4 regions of the Desulfobacter hydrogenophilus genome follow, and region 2 is predicted to be linked to each of the others. Evidence: riboswitches for the same ligand, from Rfam matches in the RefSeq annotation. Region 2 holds a riboswitch; each other region holds the start of a gene.
The links. Region 2 has a riboswitch for thiamine pyrophosphate ahead of thiS (sulfur carrier protein ThiS). Riboswitches for the same ligand answer to the same signal wherever they lie in the genome.
Positions count from the first base shown of each region.

Region 1: linked by a shared signal. The riboswitch ahead of EYB58_RS20205 (ABC transporter ATP-binding protein) and the one ahead of thiS (sulfur carrier protein ThiS) in region 2 are both predicted to bind thiamine pyrophosphate.
Region 3: linked by a shared signal. The riboswitch ahead of thiM (hydroxyethylthiazole kinase) and the one ahead of thiS (sulfur carrier protein ThiS) in region 2 are both predicted to bind thiamine pyrophosphate.
Region 4: linked by a shared signal. The riboswitch ahead of thiC (phosphomethylpyrimidine synthase ThiC) and the one ahead of thiS (sulfur carrier protein ThiS) in region 2 are both predicted to bind thiamine pyrophosphate.

Region 1 is NZ_CP036313.1:4,545,507-4,551,027, forward strand. Features, by position in the region: gene EYB58_RS20195 (hypothetical protein) at 1-370, shown strand, start outside; gene EYB58_RS20200 (MvdC/MvdD family ATP grasp protein) at 639-1,643, shown strand; TPP riboswitch at 2,209-2,323, shown strand; gene EYB58_RS20205 (ABC transporter ATP-binding protein) at 2,523-3,278, shown strand; gene EYB58_RS20210 (ABC transporter permease) at 3,275-4,021, shown strand; gene EYB58_RS20215 (ABC transporter substrate-binding protein) at 4,045-4,983, shown strand; gene thiD (bifunctional hydroxymethylpyrimidine kinase/phosphomethylpyrimidine kinase) at 5,251-5,521, shown strand, end outside.
Region 2 is NZ_CP036313.1:283,957-289,477, forward strand. Features, by position in the region: gene thiH (2-iminoacetate synthase ThiH) at 1-635, opposite strand, end outside; gene EYB58_RS01355 (thiazole synthase) at 885-1,667, opposite strand; gene thiS (sulfur carrier protein ThiS) at 1,670-1,867, opposite strand; TPP riboswitch at 1,959-2,053, opposite strand; gene dapF (diaminopimelate epimerase) at 2,093-2,944, opposite strand; gene EYB58_RS01370 (ribonuclease D) at 3,131-4,261, opposite strand; gene thrS (threonine--tRNA ligase) at 4,418-5,521, shown strand, end outside.
Region 3 is NZ_CP036313.1:410,725-416,245, reverse strand. Features, by position in the region: gene EYB58_RS01870 (STAS domain-containing protein) at 1-681, opposite strand, end outside; gene EYB58_RS01865 (SulP family inorganic anion transporter) at 794-2,209, opposite strand; TPP riboswitch at 2,414-2,516, shown strand; gene thiM (hydroxyethylthiazole kinase) at 2,687-3,553, shown strand; gene EYB58_RS01855 (Nramp family divalent metal transporter) at 3,570-4,811, shown strand; gene EYB58_RS23745 (hypothetical protein) at 4,929-5,075, opposite strand; gene EYB58_RS01845 (hypothetical protein) at 5,085-5,321, shown strand; gene arfB (alternative ribosome rescue aminoacyl-tRNA hydrolase ArfB) at 5,360-5,521, shown strand, end outside.
Region 4 is NZ_CP036313.1:2,589,331-2,594,851, reverse strand. Features, by position in the region: gene coaBC (bifunctional phosphopantothenoylcysteine decarboxylase/phosphopantothenate--cysteine ligase CoaBC) at 1-697, opposite strand, end outside; gene EYB58_RS11510 (hypothetical protein) at 697-1,212, opposite strand; gene thiC (phosphomethylpyrimidine synthase ThiC) at 1,433-2,719, opposite strand; TPP riboswitch at 2,800-2,911, opposite strand; gene EYB58_RS11500 (GspH/FimT family pseudopilin) at 3,372-3,980, shown strand; gene EYB58_RS11495 (PilW family protein) at 3,971-4,660, shown strand; gene EYB58_RS11490 (type IV pilus modification PilV family protein) at 4,674-5,123, shown strand; gene EYB58_RS11485 (pilus assembly PilX family protein) at 5,123-5,521, shown strand, end outside.

The DNA of each region.
Region 1 (5,521 bases), 840 kb from region 2:
TGAAGGGACTGTTGAAGGATACACGAGTGAGGGCAAGAAAGTACGAAGCTATGAACTCAGTATAAATGCAGAGGTTTATGAGAAGCAGTTCAAGCAAATTAGCTTGGGTCAAGAAGTTTCTAAATCTTTTATATTCGCTTCGGCCGTTGCTTCGCCTCCTGGTGGAGGCATTGATCTTTCACAAATTGATAAAATGTCCCGTGATGAGTTGCAAAAGTTAGTTGACGAACTCATTCAGACAAAAGCTATTGGGCATATCCCCACCTGGGAATCTATAGCTGGAAGATGCGATACATGGAGACAATCTTATAGAGAAACTCGGTATGACCCATGGTCTAGAAGTGATGCTGCCGGGGCTGATTGCGATTAGAGAAACTAAGTTGTAAAAATTTCACTGAAGAGTGATGCTATAGTGATGTTTAATTATGTCACTATAGCTTATCAATTTTTCATTAAATATTTTATTTTAAATTATAGTACTCCAACTTTGGTTTTTTCAGGTATGCATTTTGCTTGGTTTAATAATAGCTTCGTATGCAGAATTTTGTTCTGAAGCATACCAAAGTTGAAGTACAATATTCAGGCAAAATGCTGCATAACAATATATGTACCAAGAAAGACCTAAGTTGGATGACTATATGACGATATTAATAATTAGTGATATTTCCGACCTCCAAGTCTATTGGGTAACCCATTTTTTAAATAAATGGGGTATAAATCATCAAATATTTAGCCCAGCAGAATATCCACTTAAAATAACTCAGAGTACACACCTTTCCTCTATTAGTCCTGATTGTGATCAATGGGTATTAGAAAATGGTAACATTATTGACCCAAGTAAAATAAAGTCTGTTTGGTACCGAAAACCAGCCCTGCCTCAGCTTCCAAACGATTTGAAAGATTATGAAAGGGAGTATGCCCTTAATGAATGTCGACAATCACTTTATGGTTTGTATAATAGTCTTGATCATGCTTTCTGGATAAGTTCAATTCATAATTTACGAATATCAAGTAATAAGCCTCTCCAATTAAGGATGGCAATATCCCTCGGTTTTTTGATTCCAGAGACTTTAATTACAAACGAACCTAAACAAGCAATAGAATTTGCAGAACGTTTTAATGGAAATATTATATATAAGACACTTTCTGATGGTATTCTTTATACACGTGAAGGGCCTTGGGAAGAGCCACGAGTACATGGTGAAATCTATGCCACCTTTTTAAGTGGGATAGATCCTAAGGTATTTGGTGCGGTGAGAAATACGCCTTGTTTGTTTCAGGAGTATATAAAAAAGGATTACGAATTAAGAGTAACAGTAGTCCATGATAAAGTCTTCGCTGTTGAAATTCATTCGCAAGATTGCTCAAGGGCTAAGATAGATTGGCGCAAAGCAAATATTCAGGACGTCCCCCATAAACTACATAAACTTCCACGCAATATAAGAGAAAAATGTCTGGCATTAGTTAAAGGGCTTGGTCTAGAGTTCGGTGCTATTGATTTAATACGTCGCCATGATGGTGAATATGTATTTTTGGAAATTAACCCAAATGGTCAATACGGATGGCTTGAAGATACGATTGGGACTCAAATTAGTGAATATATTGCTAAGGTATTGGCGGGAAAAACTGAAAAATATGTATAATCGGGACAAAACTACCATAATTAAGGAGCCCTCCCACACCACCCGGCGGCATATGAATCAGGTATCAAGGCGGTTCGGCTGGCATTAATAGAATCGATTGCAGGTTATCCAACCGATTTTATTGGGTTTTTGCAGATCCAACGGCTACTATGCTGACTACAAAAAGCCGTGTTCCTGATTTTTCCGTTAGAGTGTGGACTATGTCTATCATTGGACACCCGAGCCGATTTAGAATTTAGCATTCAATAACATAAGCATTGTGGAGGGTATTTAAAAATTTTCACTGAGGACTATGTCATCAACAAAATACCATCAATGCCGAATTTAAAAACCCAGCCTATTATTAGTCGATAAATACTTAGGCTCATGATTTTAGACCCACCACAATAGATAGGGGGTAAAACCTTACTGTTTAAAAAAAAGATTCTATTTTAGAATCCGTATGATCCATTTGAAATTGACATTAAACTACAGACAAAATACAGGAGATTGCCCTGTTTTTGTTAGTTTCATGGTTTGACACGGTATAAACCCAGTGCTACTGTAATTTTTAACTGCATAGTCAATGGAAGGCTGGGGGAGCCAAAGGCATTCGGCTGAGAAAAAACAGATAACCCCTGTTTTGACCCTTGGAACCTGATCCGGATCATACCGGCGAAGGAAAGCTTTTTTTCCTTCCCCCCATCCCCCTGCGGCGTTGCCTAACAGGTGTTTGAACGTAAAGTCACCCATCTGCGGCGTTGCAAAAAAATCTGTAATTCTCACAACCATGAGGTTGTTCCGGTTACAAATTTTTCTGCACCTTGCAGCTGGGAAACTTTCCGCCCAAACACGGGTGTCTGTTTAGACACTTATTGAAAACAAAACTATACATAGCCTATGCTTGAGGTCCTGGGTCTGGCCAAGTCATTTGGTTTGCAGACCATTTTTGAAAATTTTGACCTGAACCTTCCCCATGGGCGGTTTACAGTACTGGTTGGCCCGTCCGGGTGCGGGAAGTCCACCCTTTTTGACTGCTTGACCGGTATAGTCTGTCCTGACCAGGGCCGGATTGTGTGGCAGGGCAACGCCATTGCCCATCTTGGCAGCCTTGCCGCCTATATGCAGCAAAAAGACATGCTGCTGCCTTGGCTGACGCTGGAAGAAAACAGTCTTTTGCCGGTGCAGGCAAGGCCCCGCACGCTAAGAGATATGAAACAGGCAAAACAAACACTTGCCCGGATCTTCGAAAGAATTGGGCTTACAGGATTTGGGGCTCATTATCCCTACCAGGTATCAGGCGGTATGCGCCAGCGATGCGCCCTGGCCCGCACCCTGATGTTTGACCGGGATCTGGTCTTGTTGGACGAACCCCTGTCCGCCCTGGACGCCATTACCCGCCGGGAACTGCAAAATCTGCTGCTCATGCTGCAAAAGGAATTCGGCAAGACCGTTCTCATGATCACCCATGACATTGAAGAGGCCCTGGTCCTGGCAGATGAAATCATACTTGTAGGCCCTACCCCCATGACCATCCTCGAACGATTCCAGCCCAAGGCATCCAAACCAAGGGAGTTCACCCAGCCCGAATTCATGGAGACCAAGGCCCGGATTCTCTCCCGGTTGTTGACCGAAAAGGAGAAAATCCAGGGATGAAATGGTCAGATACGCTTTTTCCGGCCGCCCTCACCCTGGGCATACTGGTTTTATGGGAGGTCCTTGTACAAATCATGCACACCCCGGCTTTTATTCTGCCCCCACCATCGGCCATCGGCCTTTGTGCGGTGATAAAAGCGCCCCTGATCTGGCCCCACGCCTTGGCCACGGCCCTGGAAATCGTACTGGGCATTACGTTGGCCTTGGGAACATCCATTCCTTTGGCCATATTCATGTTTGCCCGGCCCGGCATTGAAAAAGGCCTTTCCCCGTTTCTGGTGGCATCCCAGGCCGTGCCGGTCTTTGCCCTGGCCCCGCTGCTTGTGATCTGGCTGGGATACGGCATATGGTCCAAGGTTTTCATGGCCTGGGTGATCATTTTTTTCCCCATTACCGTAAGCCTGTTATCCGGCCTTAAAAGCTGCGACCCTGATTTCCGCAAACTGTTTACCCTTATGGGGGCAGGATTCTGGATGAAGCTGCGCCTGCTGTACTGGCCCTGGGCGTTACCTCAGTTTTTCGCAGGGCTTAAGGTGGGCGTTACCGTGGCTACCATCGGCGCGGTCATCGGCGAATGGGTGGGGGCCCAGAAAGGGCTTGGCTATCTGATGATCCAGTCCAATGCCCGACTGAATACGGATCTGGTATTTGCCTGCATTCTCTGGCTTTCGGGCATGGGGATTGGGCTGTGGGCATTGGTCAGTTTTGCTGAAAAACGAATGGTAACATGGAAAAATAATTAATTCATAAAAAGAGAGGATAAACAATGAAACGACATGTTGTTCTGACACTAATGACCTTTTTCATGCTTTGCAGCACCGCCTCGGCGCAAAAACTTGTGCTCATGCTGGACTGGTTTCCAAACGTGGACCATTTACCTGTTTATGTTGCCCAAAAATCCGGTTATTTTGCAGCCCAGGGCCTGGAAGTTGAAATTATCGTCCCGTCAGAGACCTCGGATGCGCTGAAACTTGCCGCAGCAGGCAAGGTGGATCTGGCCGTGTCCTACCAGCCCCAGACCATTATGGCGGCAGATGCAGGGCTCAAGGTTAAAGCCGTGGCTCCCCTTGTGGTCAAACCCTTGACAACACTGATGTTTTTGGATGAGTCCATAAAAAACCCTGCGGATCTGTCCGGCAAAAAAATCGGTTACACCGTGCCCGGACTAATGGACATGCTGCTCAAAGGCTTTGCCGACATCAACGGGATTACGGACTACACCCCGGTGAATGTGGGATTCACCATCCTGCCCGCTCTGGCATCAAAACAGGTCGCCGCCGTTATGGGACCCTTTAAAACCTACGAAACCGTAACCATGCAGCAGCAAGGAGTTACCGCCCGTTTTTTTGAACTGGAAAAATACGGCATTCCGGAGTACGAAGAGCTGATTTTCGCGGCAGGTGACGCCACCCTGGAAACGAAAAAAGCTGCGGTTCACGGATTTGTCATAGCTGTTCACAAGGCCCTGGCCGACATTAAAAAGGATCCAGACAAAGCCCTGTCCCTCTACTTTGAGGCCCTGCCCGACGTGGATAAAGAGATAGAAACAAAAGCCTTTGCCCTGACCGCAGAATATTTTGCAGCCCCGGGCCAGGTCAGCAACCCTGAAAAATGGCAGACATTTATAGATTTTGCCCTGAAATACGGACTGATTAAGAACACAATCAGACCCCAGGATCTAATTTACAGCCAAAACAACGATTAGTGCCCACCCATAAATAGCCTTTTTGACCAATTGAGAGCGGAGCTTTTCTTCGAACCCGCCTTGCACTTGAACAAAAAGTCTTATTTCTGGACGGAAACCAAATTTAAAAATCCCATTTAAAGAATGAGTCCAAAATAACTTAACCTGGGAGCGCAGGCGCCTCGCCTGCATCGTTACAATACTGGCACACATGCAGGCGAGACGCCCGCGCTCCCAGATATAGCAAAATAGACAAGTTATTTAAGACCCGTTCCTAAAGGTAATTTTATGAAAACATACTATCGCGCATTAACCATCGCAGGTTCTGACAGCGGCGGCGGAGCCGGTGTCCAGGCAGATTTGAAAACCTTCAGTGCCTTAGGGGTGTTCGGCATGTCCGCCATCACGGCACTCACGGCCCAGAACACCCACAGTGTCACAGGTATTTTTCCTGTCCCCCCGGCATTCATCGGGGAACAAATTGATGCCGTGATGTCGGATATCGGCGCCAATGCCGTCAAAATCGGCATGCTGCACTCACCGGAAGTCATTGAAATGG
Region 2 (5,521 bases):
GCAGCCCGTTCAGGCCCGTTGAGCCGCCAGTGATAATCCATTTTTTTGCCGGCCAGATGAACCCGTTTATAAACGCCTTCGTCATAGGTTTCCTGGAACATGGTCATGGAATCGACACCTGCCTCATAGAGTTGCCGGTACTCCTCAATCTCAAGCGGGTAGACCTCAATCGCCACGGATGCAAAATGTTTCTTGAGCAGTCGCGACGCATCCACCAGGTACGACATGGGGGTCATGTGCTGGGCTTCACCGGTGAGAAAGAGCACATGCTGCATCCCGGTTTTGGCAATGGCCTTGGCCTCAATCTCAATCTCTTCCAGGCTGAGCTTTCGGCGAAGGATGGAATTTTTGTGATTAAATCCACAGTAAGCACAACCGTTGTTACAATAGTTGGAGATGTACAGCGGAATAAACATTTGGATCGTGCGGCCAAAATACTGCACGGTCAACTGGTGGGCTTTTCGGGCCATGGCCTCAAGATGTCCGGCAGCCCGAGGGCTCAGCAGAGTCAAAAGATCCATAGGATCGGGTTTTTCCTTGGCCATACTGAGGATGATGTCCTCATCATTCACCTGGTCAAAAAATTTAGGAACATTAAAATCACGGTACTGCTCAACTACCTTGTAGAATGACATAATTCGATCCTCATTTTATGAAAGTCGCAATAAGCTATTAAATTTCTTTCATGTTTTGTTGTGGGTTGAGCCTCTATGTCATAAAATTAAGATGATTCCAATTAGAACCATGAAGCGCATGGAGGACATGAAGATTAATTTTCCGGTATATATTCTTCATGCGCTTCATGTCCTTCATGGTAAAACAAACGACACATACTTAAACTTATGACATTGAGTTGAACATAGGTGTTGATAGACCAGGTCAACTCATGGCTGTTCTTCGTCAAGAAATCCGGTGAGCGGAGAAGAGGCGCGGGCAAAGGTGGACGCCTCGGCCATTTCCGCCAGGTAGGCCGCCCGCCCGGCTTTGACCGCCAGATCAAAGGCGCGTCCCATGGCTTCGGGATCCCGGGCCGTGGCAATGGCGGTATTCACCAGCACCGCATCTGCACCCATTTCCATTGCCGCCGCAGCCTGGGAAGGTTTACCGATTCCCGCATCCACAACGATGGGCACACAGGCATTCTCAATTAACATGGCAATCAGCGGTTTGGTCTCCAGTCCCCGGTTGGTTCCGATGGGCGAGCCCAGGGGCATCACCGCTGCGGCTCCTGCGTTTTCCAGACGTTTGGCCAGGGGCAGATCGGGCAAAACATAGGGCAGCACCTGAAACCCTTCTTTGGCCAGAATTTCCGTCGCTTTCAAGGTCTCCCAGTTATCCGGCATCAGGTATTTCATATCGGTGATAACTTCGATTTTAATAAAATCACCACAACCGGCTTCCCGGGCAATACGGGCAACGCGAACGGCCTGTTCTGCGTTGCGGGCGCCGGATGTATTGGGCAGCAGGGTCACATTTTTGGGGATGTATTCGAGAATATTTTCAGACTGCTCCGAGACGTCGACACGGCGCAGGGCGACCGTGATCATCTGTGAACCACTGGCCGCAAGCATCTTGGGAATTTGTCCATGGTTGCCAAATTTCCCGGTACCGGTCAGTAACCGGTTACTGAATTCTTTCCCACCTAATAAAAGTAAATCGTCGTTCATAATCAGCCTCCTCCGACAAAACTGAGCATCTCCAGGCGATCTTTGTCCTGGAGTTCAGTTGTCGGCCAAAATTCCTGTTTGATGATTTGCTGGTTAAGTTCGATAACCAGCGCCCCTGCATCGAGTTTTTTCCAGGCAATCAACTGTGCCAAAGTACAGGACTCTATGCATTCCTGTTTTCCGTTGACAAAAATATTCATAGGCAAAAATCCTTAAAAAAAAAGCCGTTTACCCCTCAAAGGAAGGGCAAACGGCTATAAAAATACCTAAATCCGGATTTTTCCAGGTTTATTGCTGTCTTGTCCGCTCTTCCCTTCGCCAGTATTATCCGGATCAGGTTCAATGGGTATAATCTCAGACGCTGTGCGCCACCCCAAACGATGAATTATGCTATATAGAGAATAAAAAGGTTTGTCAACCCGGAGTTAAATTTCAACAGTTCCCTTAAAAACGGTCTGGGCAGGCCCGGTCTTAAAAATATGACCAGAGGATTCATCCCATAAAATATCCAGATCTCCACCGTCCAGATGGACACGCACCTGTCGCCCTACCCATCCCGTCAGATGAGCGGCCGTAACGGCAGCACAGGCCCCGGTACCGCAGGCAAGGGTTACCCCGGCCCCGCGTTCCCACACCCGCATTTTTATTTGGCTGTCAGAGATGACTTCAATGAACTCCACATTGGTTTTTTCAGGAAAACGGGGGTGATTTTCCACCATGGGACCAACAACTTCAATGTCCACCAGTGACAAATCATTCACAAAGATCACCGCATGGGGGTTCCCCATGGAGACACAGGAAACGGACATTGTGCCCTGCCCTGTTTCAATGGGCACCCCAAGGGCCATCTTTCCATCATAGACAAAAGGGATCTGTTCAGGAATAAGCCGTGGCACCCCCATATCCACGCATACGGAGACCACCTGTGCATCTTGCTTTTTTTCAATGCGGGGCACCACAGTTCCGGCCAGGGTTTGAACCTTTATTTCATCTTTGACAAGAATATTGTTCTCGTACAGATATTTGGCAAAACAGCGCATGCCGTTGCCGCACATCTCCGGTTGAGACCCGTCTGAATTGATAATAACAAACCGTATATCATGGGTATCAGAATGCCGGGCCAGAATAATGCCATCGGCACCGATGCCAAACCTCCGATGACACAGGTGCACGGCCAGATCCGAATAATCAATGTGCCCGGCAATGGTTTTGTCCCGGTCATCCAGCATAATGAAATCATTGCCGAGACCATGCATTTTCCAAAAATCTATATGCATTGTCTATCCTCTCTCTTGTTAGGCTTGGGATCAGATTAAAATCGTCCAAATATGACTTAGGATTTTAAGTCGTATTCAAGGCGCGTTACTGGGAGCATATTCGAAATATGTGTTCAGTGACGCAACGCAGAAGACGGCTTAAAAGGAAAGTCATATGGATGGTTTTATTTTGATTGCGAGCCTTAATTACTGCACTCGGGAAAGTGTATCCATAATCTTCCCACCAAGCGCCTCGACCTGCCAGTTTCGTATACCCGGAATCTGCAACAGATCGTCCGGGCTTGACGGCTTGTCCGCTGCCACCGCAGCGATCATATTGTTATTGATCAAAAATCCAGGCTCCATGGCCAGGGTTTGGGAAGCAGTCTCACGCATTTTTTTTAATGCATCAATGCGGCCAAGGACCTGGGAGTTTTTTCGGGGCATCCGGGTTCTAGGATAAGAGGGCAATTCCCGGTGGGGTAAGGCAAGGGCTGTTTGAATGGCGTTGACGCACAATTGCCCGTACATACCAGCCTGCTTAGGGCTTAGCGCTCGATGTTTCAAAACAGCCTCAACACTGGTCGGCCTGCGCTGAACCATGGTCATGATGGACTGGTTGGACATAATTTTAAAGGGTGGCAAATCCTTTTTCTCCGCCTGGGAAATCCGGACTTCCAGCAGATGCTCAAGCACAGCAAGGCTTCGGTTGTCAAGCTTACCGGCCCCCTTGAACTTTTTAAACAAGGGCCTTAAATGGTTATTTTCGTATTTCACCCTGGCCTGCAAATCAAACTCCTCTTCGGCCCAGGCCAAACGCCCGATCTTTTCAAGGCGATCCTTTAAAAGGTCATGCAGTTCCACAAGCGTCGCCACATCCCCCACACTGTAGGCAATCATATCATCTTTCAAAGGCCGTTTGGACCAATCCACCTTCTGGTACTTTTTATCCACATCTATATTAAAATAAGATTTCAAAAGTGCGCCCAGACCCCGGGCCTTAATATTTAAAAAACGGCAGGCGATCTCGGTGTCAAATAGGTTTTCAATTTCAACGGACAACTCCCGGTCAAGGCTTCTGACATCAAAGTCTGACCCATGGAACACCTTGATAATTTCTGGATTTGCAAGGATTTGAGAAAAGGGTGAGAAATCATTGATCAGAAAAGGATCCACCAGCCAGGCCTGGTCTGGGCCTGCAATCTGGATCAGGCATATCTTTTCTGAAAAACAGTGCATGGAATCGGCCTCCAGATCCACGCCGATTATCTCACAGGGTTCAAGTTTCAGGCATACTTGTGCCAAGTCTTTGTCCGTTGTTACAAACTGATAAACCACCTTAGTTTTCCCTTGATTGTTTAAAACACTTCTTTTAAGATTCTTTTTTTAAATTTAACGGCTTTTATTACAATGTTTAATCAAAAACACTTGATCATACGCTGCCTTGGAAAATAGGGCAAGGTCAGGCATGATATATAACAGGAAGTAAAAAAAATGATTCAAATAACGTTCCCGGATAATGCAGTAAAAGAATTTGACACACCTCCCACAGGCATGGATGTGGCAAAAAGCATTTCCGAAGGATTTACCCGCAACTGCGTGGCCATGGAAATAGAAGGCAAAGCCATTGATTTAGGCGCTGTCATTGAAAAGGACAGTGCGGTGAGCTTTATCACAGCCAAAGACGACAAGGGGCTGGATATCCTGCGCCACTCTTCGGCTCATGTCATGGCTGAAGCCGTACTCAACCTCTATCCGGACGCCAAGCTGACCATCGGCCCTGTGGTGGAAGATGGATTTTATTATGATATTGATATGGAACCGGTGAGCGAAGCAGACCTTGAAAAAATAGAAGCTGAGATGAAAAGGATCATCAAGGCCAAGGCAGGCTTTGAACGCCGGGTGGTCACACGGGAACAGGCCCTGGCTATTTTCGCCGACAACCCCTTTAAGGTGGAGCTGATCAATGAACTGCCCGAAGGCGAAGAAATCTCTTTGTACCAGAACGGCAAATTCGTTGATCTATGCCGCGGCCCCCATATCCCCAACACCGGTATGATCAAGGGTGTTAAACTATTAAGAACGTCCGGTGCCTACTGGCGGGCGGACCAGTCCCGGGAACAGCTCCAGCGCTTGTACGGCATCTCCTTTTTTGACAAAAAGAAACTCAACGCCTATCTGAACATGATCGAGGAAGCCAAAAAACGGGACCACAGAAAACTTGGCACCCGCCTGGATCTGTTCTCTTTCCATGACGAAGCACCGGGCATGCCTTTTTTTCACGCCAAGGGCATTGACATGTGGAATGCGCTTTTGGATTACTGGCGCATGGAGCATAAAAAAGACGGGTATGTGGAGACCAAAACCCCTGTGCTGATGACCAGAAAACTTTGGGAACAAAGCGGCCACTGGGAGAACTACCGGGAAAACATGTATACCTCCACCATTGATGACGAAGAATACGCCATCAAGCCCATGAACTGTCCCGGCGGCATGATCCTTTACAAAACAAAATCCCACTCTTACAAAGACCTGCCCCACCGGGCCGGAGAGATCGGGATGGTACACCGCCATGAATTTTCAGGCGCGTTGTCAGGC
Region 3 (5,521 bases), 130 kb from region 2:
TCGTTTATTGGACATCTGATAAACTATGCATCGTTCAGTAGCAAAAACATCTACTGCTCGAGGAAGACCCAAATAAAATTCGATGTAACCGATAAAGTGACCATTTCCCATTGTTTCTATCTGCAATAGAGATTCATGTGATTGTGTTTCACCCCTCTCCACTACATGTCCTGACTCAACGAAAAAAAATGTATCTGCAAAAGCCCCTTGTTTGAATATGCATGTTTCGGATTCAATTTTTATTCGTTCAAAATATTGGAGAAGTTGTGAAAGATCCATTTTTTGGGGATAATTTATAAACAAGCGTTCCGTCAGTGATGGGGGATCGTAAAGATGTTTTGGTGTCTGTTTGAGCCTTTTTTTTGCACACCATTTAACGCCGGCATTTAAATCTGGGAAATAGTGAATCAAAGGGTGCGATGAGGAAAGGCCTCCGTTTAAAAGTTGCTGATGTATTTGGGAATTGGGCGCGGTAATTATAAGATGAGTCTGGGAGATGTTTATTAGGTTTTTTAATTTTTTAAAACTCAGCATGCCGGTTGAATCTAAAACATCAACTCGCTGAAAATCCAGGATAATAAAATTATCTTCATCGTTGCTGATACAAGCTATTTTTTTCTTTAACTGCTCAAACAATCGATGAGCCGTGCCAAAAAAAATGAAGCCTTGTAACTGAAGGATGGGCTACCGTTTTAAGCCGGGACACGCCGTAGAATAGGCCTCTTATGAGATGCCCTATTTTTAAGGCTGACGTCCTGGAAGACTTTGATCAAACGGTTCAAACTGTCCCGCCTTACGTCGGTAGCCGAAGGATGTATACATATTCCTTTTTTTTTTCTACAATCAGACTCGGATCTGAATTCCCTGAGAACAGACCTTGATAGTTATTTCCCGTCAATTCGTAACGCACAACTTCGGTACGGCTATAGCTGACAACAAACATAATTATTGCAGCAACAAGGCCTACGCCAATACCAGGCATAAAACCAAATGTAGCAATCACCAGCAAAACAAGCCAGATAATAGCAAAATCGATTTTAGGTAAAGTAAACCATGTTTCATAGGCCCACTCCACAAGAAAAGTCAGGCCTAAATACATGAGAACGCCGCCCATTATAATTTTTGGTAAATACGAAACTATTGATATCCCCCAAAAAAGAGTAAACGCTATGACGGATGCTCCAATAAGGCCGGTTATTCTACTTTGAGCCCCCATTCTAAAATTCAAATTGGTCAAACTAAGCTGTCGAAAACCAACAAAACCTGGACTGAGACACGAAAGCAAATTTGTAATACCTGCCAAACGCAGCTCCTTATTCAGATCGATATCTTTCTTTGTTTCCAATTCCATGGCGCTTGCGTTGAGCAGGAGGGTTAAAGAACTAACAGCCATAACGGTTACAATATTGGCAGCTTGATTTTTAATGACATTCCATTCAACCATGGAAAGATTGGTTACAGAGATCGGCTTCCATAGGCTTTGCTCTGGGAAAGGCCCCAAAAGCCATTTGTTTTTCAAAAGATCATCAATGGAATAGTCCAAATGCCATGCCGCGCCATAAAATAAAAAAAAGCCCGAAAATATGATTCCAGGCAATATAATGCTATTGCGATATCGTTTGGAAACAACCAGGATAATGAATGAAAACAAAAGACCGGGAAGCCATCTGACCAATAAATGGGATTGAAAAATTTCTTTAAAATTTTCAGTTTCAACAGTTAGCGACAATCCACCGGTAAACAGCAACCAGCCTGTCCCGGCCAAAAAACCACCAACTACAGGGTAAGGCAAATATCGGATCAAACCGCCCAAATCAAAAGCCCCTAATCCCAGAAAAAACAATCCTGTAAGCAGTACGGTAATCGAAATGGTTAAAGCGACCGTATAAAATGTATTTTCCAAATCAGCTCCAGGAGGCATGGAGGCAACAATTGACAGGGAAATTAAACTGAAAATTGCAACAGACACATCCTGATTACTTCCGACAGTCCCGGGTAAGGCAGAAAAAAGAGTAAGGGATGTTGCGGTAATAAGAGCACCGAGTAAAGCAAAGCCTACCCCTTGGGCGGAATAAAGAGAAAGTTGTCCACCGTAGACAAGTGCTGCATATGATACGGAAAGGACAACTTGTAACGACCCTGTAACTAAACCACATGTCAGAATAGAGAAAAAAGATGATGATTGAATTTCGTTGGGGGAAGTGTTCAAAGGTCATATTCTCTTTAATGGGTTGAGACGCGGGTTAATATCAATCATCAGTACTACATTGTGGTATTATTTTTGATAAAATAATTCTTTCAAGCCAATTGTCAAACAAAACTGGATGAATTTGCTTCCTTGCCCGTCTCTTTGGTGTGTCTAAAATGTATTGACAAATCATCGGTTGCCGTACATAGTACATTTATTGAAAATAACGTTTGCTGGGGGTGCTTTAACCGGCTGAGAAGGAAGCGATTCCTGACCCTTGGAACCTGATGCGGATAATGCCGACGCAGGGAAGCGGATAGAACCTTCGGTTTTCCACTTATTCCCGCCTTTTGATTCCATGTATAGATTTTGTGGTGTACCGCCTCAATCCACATGCCGTTTTCCCCCTGCCTTATTTTATTTAAGCGTCCCCTGCCGGGGAAACAATAATTGATTTTCCGGGAAAAATGCCCGGGATATAAAGGAAAGAGTGAGCATATGCACGTCCATGAACTGGCCGAAAATACCTATAGGCTTTTTGCCGCGTTGCGCGATACAAGACCATTGGTCCATGTGGTGACCAACTTTGTGGTCATGAACCAGACCGCCAATGTGCTTCTGGCCCTTGGGGCATCACCCATGATGTCCTGGGCAGAAGATGATGCAGCGTATATGTCCGGTGTATCGGACGCCCTTTGCATTAATACCGGTACCCCGGTTGCGGATCGTATTTCGGTTATGAAATCCTTGATGTCCCTTGCCGGAGACGTAGAAAAACCCGTTGTCCTGGATCCTGTGGGGGCCGGGGCAGGACCCTTCCGTACGGATATTGCCCGGGAACTTTGCACCCTTGCCCCGGCAAAAATTATCCGGGGCAACCCTTCGGAAATCTGCGCCCTTGCTGCAGACCATTTATCCACCAAAGGGGTGGACAGCGGGATTTCTCCGGAACAGGCCAGGGCCATTCTGACCGGGCACGGCCGGCCCGATCGAAATGCGGATGACTTGCCAAGCGGCGCCACCGCGCTTCTTGAATCCGCATCTGCACTTGTTGTCAGCGGGAACACGGATATGGTGCTGGGGCAGGGTAAGATGGTTAAAATCGCCAACGGATCTCAACTCATGGGTGCGGTAACCGGTACCGGGTGCATGCTTTCCGCCATCTGTGCCGCTTTTTATGCCGTGGCTGAAAACGGTTTTGACGCTGCGATTGCAAGCGTTGCCGTTACGGGCATTGCCGGGGAACTGGCCGCATCACGGGTGACAGGTCCGGGCTTTTTTCTGCCCCATTTTATAGACAGTTTGTACGCACTTCGGGAAGCGGATATTCATCAATATCTCAGGGCTGAAGTTCACAGCCTTTGAGATACAGGAGATTTTTATGGCGGATTTAAAAGAAGGTCAAAATAATTCATCCGGTAAAGGCATGTCTTTCAAACGTTTTATATCTGCGTTAGGACCTGCCTGGATCATCAGTGCCGTGGCCGCGGGGCCTGGAACCACTTTAAGTGTTGCCAAGGCCGGTGGGACCTATGGCTATGATTTTTTATGGGTGGTGGTCCTTAGTGTCATTTTGGCCTTCGTCTGCCAGTACATGGCGGCCAAGACTGCGCTGATCGGGGGGAGGGGGATTGTTTCCATTGTGCAGGACAAATGGGGCAGTCTGCCTGCCTGGTTTGTGACACTGGATGCCCTTGTGGTAATCTGGCTTTGCAATGTGGTGCTTTTAAAAATTCTGGTTGCGGTGACCGGATATGTATCCGGCCTTGATGTCCCCTGGTGGGGTATCGTATTCACCATCGCGTTCTATGTTCTGGTGGCCCACGGCGGATACCGGATTGTTGAGATGTTGTGCAAGATTATTGTCTCTTTGCTTGTGGTTTGCTTTATCGGCACCCTTTTTATTGCAAAGCCGGACCTGGGCATGGCTGTTGGCGGGCTTTTGCCGGATTTCTCCCATTTTGGAAAAGCTGAAATTTTGATGATGACCGCTATCATGGGCGGTTCCATCCATGTGACCATTTTGTCCATGCAGACTTATACCGTGCATGAAAAAGGGTGGGGGGTGTCAGATCTGGGAACAGCCCGTTTTGATACGGCCCTTTCGCTTCTTGGGGCATTCGGTCTTTACTGTACGGCCATCTATTTGACCGGTGCCTGTGTACTTCACCCGGCCGGTATCCATGTGAATACCCTTTTTGAAATGGCCGATGCCATCACGCCGCTTTTAGGCACCTATGCCCATGGCTTCTTTTGTCTGGGAATCTGGTGTGCCGTGTTTTCAACGATTATGCCCACTTTTATTGCTGCAGCCTATGTGCTTGGGGATAAAATGAACTGGGAAATGCACCCCAAAAGCCGCCGGTACAGGCTGATAATTCTGGTTGGGTGCCTCATTGCCCTTCCCGGATCCTTTCTTTCCGGCAGACCGGTTAACCTTTTGCTGATCATGCTCGCCCTGTCATTTTTGGGCACACCGCTTTTTGTGGGAATATTTTTATGGCTGCTCAATGATAGGAACTGGGCAAAGCAGTACAGAAACGGTCCGGTGTTGAATATTGCAGGTGGCTGCGCGTTGCTGGTTACTTTGTTTCTAGGAATAAAGTGGGTTTGGGGTATTTAGACATGATATCCCAAATATTGCGACTCAGTCATCATATGTTCCTGATGCCCTGAGTCGCAACAAAGAATACGGATAACAAGACAAGCTACTTTGTTCAAGTAATTTAATCTGCGGTCCTTACGGTGTCCTGACAGCCAGGGAGTTCAAGATAGTGGAAGCCTGCCCTGCCAGAGCGGTGACGGTGACGGTTTTTGCAAGTTGCCCTGCATAGTCGCTTTTTAAAAAGGTCTTTTCGCTGATCAGCATGCTAAATAATTCACTCATGATGCCGGGATGCCGTTCGGCCAAAAGATCAGCGATTTTGAGGGCGCCTACTCCGATGTGTCGGGAGAAGCAGATGCAGGGGGAAATACCGTTCTCCGGTTGTTTTTTCGCTGTGTAAATCCTGTTGACAGGTTTGCCGGTCAGGACGTATTAGATGTTGTCGGCATTTGTAATATAAACAGCCATGGGCTGGACTGGTCTATCAACACCCAGGCTCAACCCACAACAAAGCATGAAAGTAATTGAGTAACTTATCGGAACTTTCATATAAAAGGAAGGTGAATTTGAAAATATCCGATCACATATCCATCCCGGACACCAGCATCGAGTTTTACCCCATCCGGTCCCGGGGACCTGGTGGGCAGAATGTGAACAAAGTGTCTTCAGGTGTTCATATTCGTTTTGATATTCATGCCTCGGACCTTTCGGATGAAATTAAGGCAAAG
Region 4 (5,521 bases), 2.3 Mb from region 2:
ACACAAGGATAACCTTGGCACCTCTTTTTTCCGCAGCCCCGGCAATGGCATACCCCATTTTACCCGAGGAGTGGTTGCTTATAAACCGCACCGGGTCAAGGGGCTCCACCGTGGGCCCTGCAGAAACCAAAACGGTTTTTCCTTTAAGATCATTCTTATAGAAAAAGGTACAGGCCCGGTCAAAAATAAACCAGGGTTCAGGCAGGCGCCCGGCACCTGTGGTTTTACAGGCAAGTGCCCCTGAATCCGGGTCCAGAATGTGAATGCCTGTTTCTTCCAGCAGATCCAGATTTTTCTGCACCCGCATATTCTGGTACATGTCCGTATTCATGGACGGGCAGATCAAGACAGGGCAGGTCATGGCCAGCATCGTCGTGGTCAACGCATCGTCGGCAATACCGTGGGCCAACTTGCCGATGCAGTTGGCCGTGGCAGGTGCGATAACGGCAAGATCCGACGTTGACGCCACTTCAATGTGGGAAACCCCGGAGCCGGGTCCTTCCCACAAATCCACCAGCACCGGGTTTTCCGAGAGCACCTCAAAGGTGGCAGGCCCCACAAACCGGGTGGCTGCCCGGGTCATGCCTACAACCACATCGGCCCCGGCCTTTTTGAAAAGCCGAAGCAATTCAACGCATTTATACGCAGCTATTCCGCCGGTCACACCTAAAAAAATGTGTTTGCCATTCAATGTCATCAATAGGTCCCGTCATTTAAGGTCCCACTGTTTATCGGAGTTTCGGAGACGTCGCGCAAAGTCGGGGCTATTCCGATTTCAACATAAGTATAGATCTGTTCTTCACGGATTGTAATCACAGCGCATCGGGTGGCCTTTTGATATACCATGATGGTGGTTTCCGGAGCTTTAATCCTGGAAATGACCTCCCAGTTGTCCTTTTCCATATTTATGGAAAAAAAGTTATATAGAGAATTGGACTCCACCCGCCCCCTAAGGGTAAGGATTCCGGATCTAAATCCGGGTGTTGAGACCACGACCGTGCGGTTTTTTATAATTGTCAATTCCTCGGGCACCAGCACATCCTCAAAATCATGGTAAATTGCAAGGGGTTTAGTCTCAACTTCCGACTGGGTGGATTGACCCTGTTCCGGGGCAGACGCCCCCTGAAAAACCCCGCACCCTGAAACAAAAATAAAGGCGGTAAAGATCAAACAAATTAAAAAGGTTGATGGTAGACAATGACGAATGTGCATTAATTTTCTCCCAATTATCCGTTACCTCAAATGTTATTTCTTCTAAAACTAATCCCCTTAAATGTCAATTCAATGTCATTAAGGGCCATAAAAATTTTAAAATCCACAAATACGGTTGGAAAGACAAACCATATAGTGGATTTTATTGTTTCAATAATCCTAACTTCAGTACTGACGCATGAATATAAAACGATTGATGCAACTTGTCAGGATGAAGCCGCTATCCAAGCAGAGCCCCCACACGTTTAACAGCGCAAAAATCACCGCACATGGTACAGACTTCTTTTTCCCCAGGCTGGGACGACTTGCGGTATTCCCTGGCCTTTTCCGGGTCCAGGGCGCAATCGAACTGCCCCTCCCAGTCCAGGGCCCCCCGGGCTTTGCTCATTTTATGGTCTATAATCTCAGCATCTTTAAGCCCTTTGGCCAAATCTCCGGCATGGGCGGCGATCCGGGATGCAATAATACCTTGTTTAACATCGTCTGCGGTTGGCAGTCGCAGATGTTCAGCAGGGGTGACATAACATAAAAAGTCGGCACCATGCATGGCGGCCAGGGCACCGCCAATGGCTGACGTGATATGGTCGTAGCCGGGGGCAATGTCGGTAACCAAGGGGCCAAGCACATAAAACGGGGCGTTGTGGCAAAGCTTTTTCTGAAGTTTCATGTTCATTTCTATCTCATGCAGCGGCACGTGACCAGGTCCCTCAATCATAACCTGTACGTTTTTTTCCCAGGCCTGCTTGGTCAGTTCTCCCAAGGTGATCAGCTCCTCGATCTGGGGGGCATCTGTTGAATCTTTTATCGCACCCGGCCTGAGTCCATCCCCCAGGCTGATGCAGACATCATGGGCCTGACAAATGTCCAGGAGCCGGTCAAAGTGTTCATAAAAGGGATTTTCATTGCCGGTTTTTTCCATCCATTCAAACAGAATAGCCCCACCCCGGCTGACAATTCCGCAAAGCCTGGGATTCGCCTTAATGCTTCGGGCGCATTTTTGATTGAGCCCGGCATGGATAGTAATGAAATCAATCCCGTTGGCGGCATGAATCTCAACGGTTTCAAACCAATCTTCCAGGGTTATCTCTTCTGTGGGCTTTCCAGTACGGGTTAAGGTGTCATAAATAGGCACCGTACCGATCATCACGGGAATTTGTTCCACCAGACGCTTTCGAAATTTTTCAGTCTCGCCGGATACACTCAGGTCCATGACGGCATCTGCCTGGTACTCTATCGCCAACTTCGCTTTATTTAATTCTGAATCAAAACAGCAGACATCTTTGGATACGCCTAAATTAACGTTAATTTTAGTTTTAAGCCCTTTTCCCACGCCTGCTGCTTTCAGGTTTAAATGATTTTTATTGGCAGGGATAGCAATCCTGCCCTCGGCAAGGCCCTCCATCAGCTCCTGTTTTGAGATGGGTTCATTGGCGAGCACCTGTTCCATCTGCGGGGTGAGAATACCTTTTCTGGCTGCATCCATCTGAGTCGTATATGACTGTGACATGTGTACATCTCCTGTTTATATTTATTTTTGGGCAGGGAAACTGAAACGGAAAAGGCGGGAAAATGACAAACAAGCTCTATGCCAAAGCTTCAATCACTTTCCCTACGCCGGTACGAACCGGATCAGGTTCCAAGGGTTGAAGTCTTGAGCCAACTTCTCTCAGCTTTTACGAAAGCACCCCCGTGATCAACTAAAATATCAAATACTTGATTCGGAAGGTTCTGTCAATGTCTTGATCCTGAGACCAGATTTTCGACACGGTTAAAACAATGATTGAAAACCAATGACACCTGTAGTATTAATTTTATTTAATGGTTTTGGTGAAATTTAACCATGACGTCAAGCAATTTCTATGCATTTTGCCTGGCTAACATCCGAAAAAATTAAATATTTCTTAAGAAAAAGCCGAACTTTAGATACAGATATATAGGTTGAACCATACCCGAGACACGCGTATTAATGTATGGTAAAGAATAAGGCGATTTATTCAAGATCCCGTTAACGACGAGGCTGATTGGAATGATTTTTGCTTTACCATTCAGCGTATTTATAAAATCCGGCCCCAAATGACGATTTTTCCCGATTATAGCCTGATGATTGACACCCTGCCGGGATAATATAGATATAAACAACAAATAAAAGATAAGATAACATGATTAAAAGATCTTTAAAGAGAATGATTCCCGGACAACAACAGCATAATGGCGGATTTACACTGATTGAAATGATGATTGTCATTGCGATTATTGGAGTTTCCGCGTCAATGGCTGTTCCGAACCTGATGCTCTGGTTTGACAACTTAAGCGTCAAATCTGCGGCAAGGGACCTGTATTCGGCTATGCAGGAGGCCCGCATGATTGCGGTTAAGCAGAATGCCAGTGCGGCCATTGTTTTTGATACGACCAACAGCTGTTACTACATTTGCAGTGATAAAGGTGCTGATGACGACTGGGACTCTGCCGGGGATATGACCGGAACAGGCGATAACGTCATTGAACGAAGCGTGTCGCTGCTGTCACCGACGTATAAAAACAGAGTTCAATTTGGCAATGGAAATGCAACCACGCCTGTAGGCTCGACCTTTGGTGATTTCATTACCTATCCATCACCAAATAATGTTCTCGTTGTTAACTCAAGTGGCATAGGAAATGCCGGATATGTCTACCTTACCAACCCGAACAACGGCACGACCTATGCCGTAGGTACACTGTCCAGTGGATTAGTCAAACTACTAAAATGGGGTGGACCAGAATGGCCGTAAACAACCAGAAGGGATTTACCCTGATCGAATTAATGATGACCCTGGTCATCGGTGCAATGATTACAGGGGCGGCCTATGCCACCTATTTATCCCAGCAAAAAGCTTACTATACCCAAGACCAGGTGGCTGAAATGCAACAAAATCTACGGGCCGCGTTTTCAATAATCGCCATTGACCTTCGCATGGCCGGTTATGATCCCACGGCCAGCGGAAATTTTTCCGTCACCCCCACAAATGCAGGAAGAATCCAGTTTGAAACAGATACTGACGGGGATGGCGTTTTGGATTCGGATGAAACCTTTGTTATTGGCCTGGAACCCTCCGTCGATGCGGACGGGAACGGTATTCCCGAAGCAGACAGTGACGGGGACGGAGTACCAGACCCTGTGAATATTGTCATTAAGGCTGGCGGGGGCGGGTATCAGGACATTGCCGAACAGATCCAGGCCGTAGAATTCCTTTACATAGACAGCAATGAAGCAGTGACGGCCACTCCTTCTGACGTTAGAAGCGTACAGATCACTATTCTTGCCGCATCCCCAAAAAAAGACACAAGTTTTACCAATACAACCCAATATAAACCCCCGTCCCCCTCCGGGCAGACGTGGGGGCCGTACAACGACAATTACAGGCGCCGGCTCCGAACACTTAGAATTCGCTGCCGCAATTTAGGATTATAGGAGTGGATGTGCCATGAAAACAATCATAAAAAACCAGAACGGATTCACCCTGATTGAGGCTATGATTGCCATGATGGTCCTGGCTGTGGGCATTTTAGCCATCAATACCATGCATATCAGTTCCACCCGTGGCAATGCATCCGCCAACAAACTGACCATTGCAGGGTCTACCGGAGAAAACATATATGAAACCCTGACCAACCAAAGCTATTCTGATGCAGTGTTTGACGTCGGTGCTCATACGATCAGTGAACTGACCGGATTCGTTCTACCCGGATCCATATCCGCAGCCACCTGGAACGTCACCCAATGGTCCAATACAGACACTGTGGACAATGACGGGGACGGCACCACAGACGAGGATGATGAAAGCGACATTAAATTCGTAACGCTGACAATGACCTACACAGATGCTACCGCAAAAACCCTGACCGTCAACTTCTTAAAAAGTGAGGTTTACTGATGCAACGTGTGTTAATCCATGATCAGTTAAAGGATGAGCAGGGGTTTGCCCTGGTCATTACCCTGCTTGTCCTTGCCCTTTTAACGATGATGGGTACAGCAGCCATCAACACCACCAGTTTTGAACTTAAAATTACAGGTAATGAACGTATGGCAAGGCAGCGGTTTATCATCGCCGACTCCGGGTGGAAACAGGCCGGTCCCTTTTTGAATGCACTGAACGCCCCCCCGGATGCAGTCAACAAAACGCTGATCGACTATGATACGGTCAGAAATTTCGGCGACGGCTCAGACGGTAATACAAACGACGATTTTTCCACGAACCCGCCCCCAGACGGGGTGATCAACAACATGAACTACTGGTATCAGATTGTTTATGATTCTGATGCACCGGCCCAG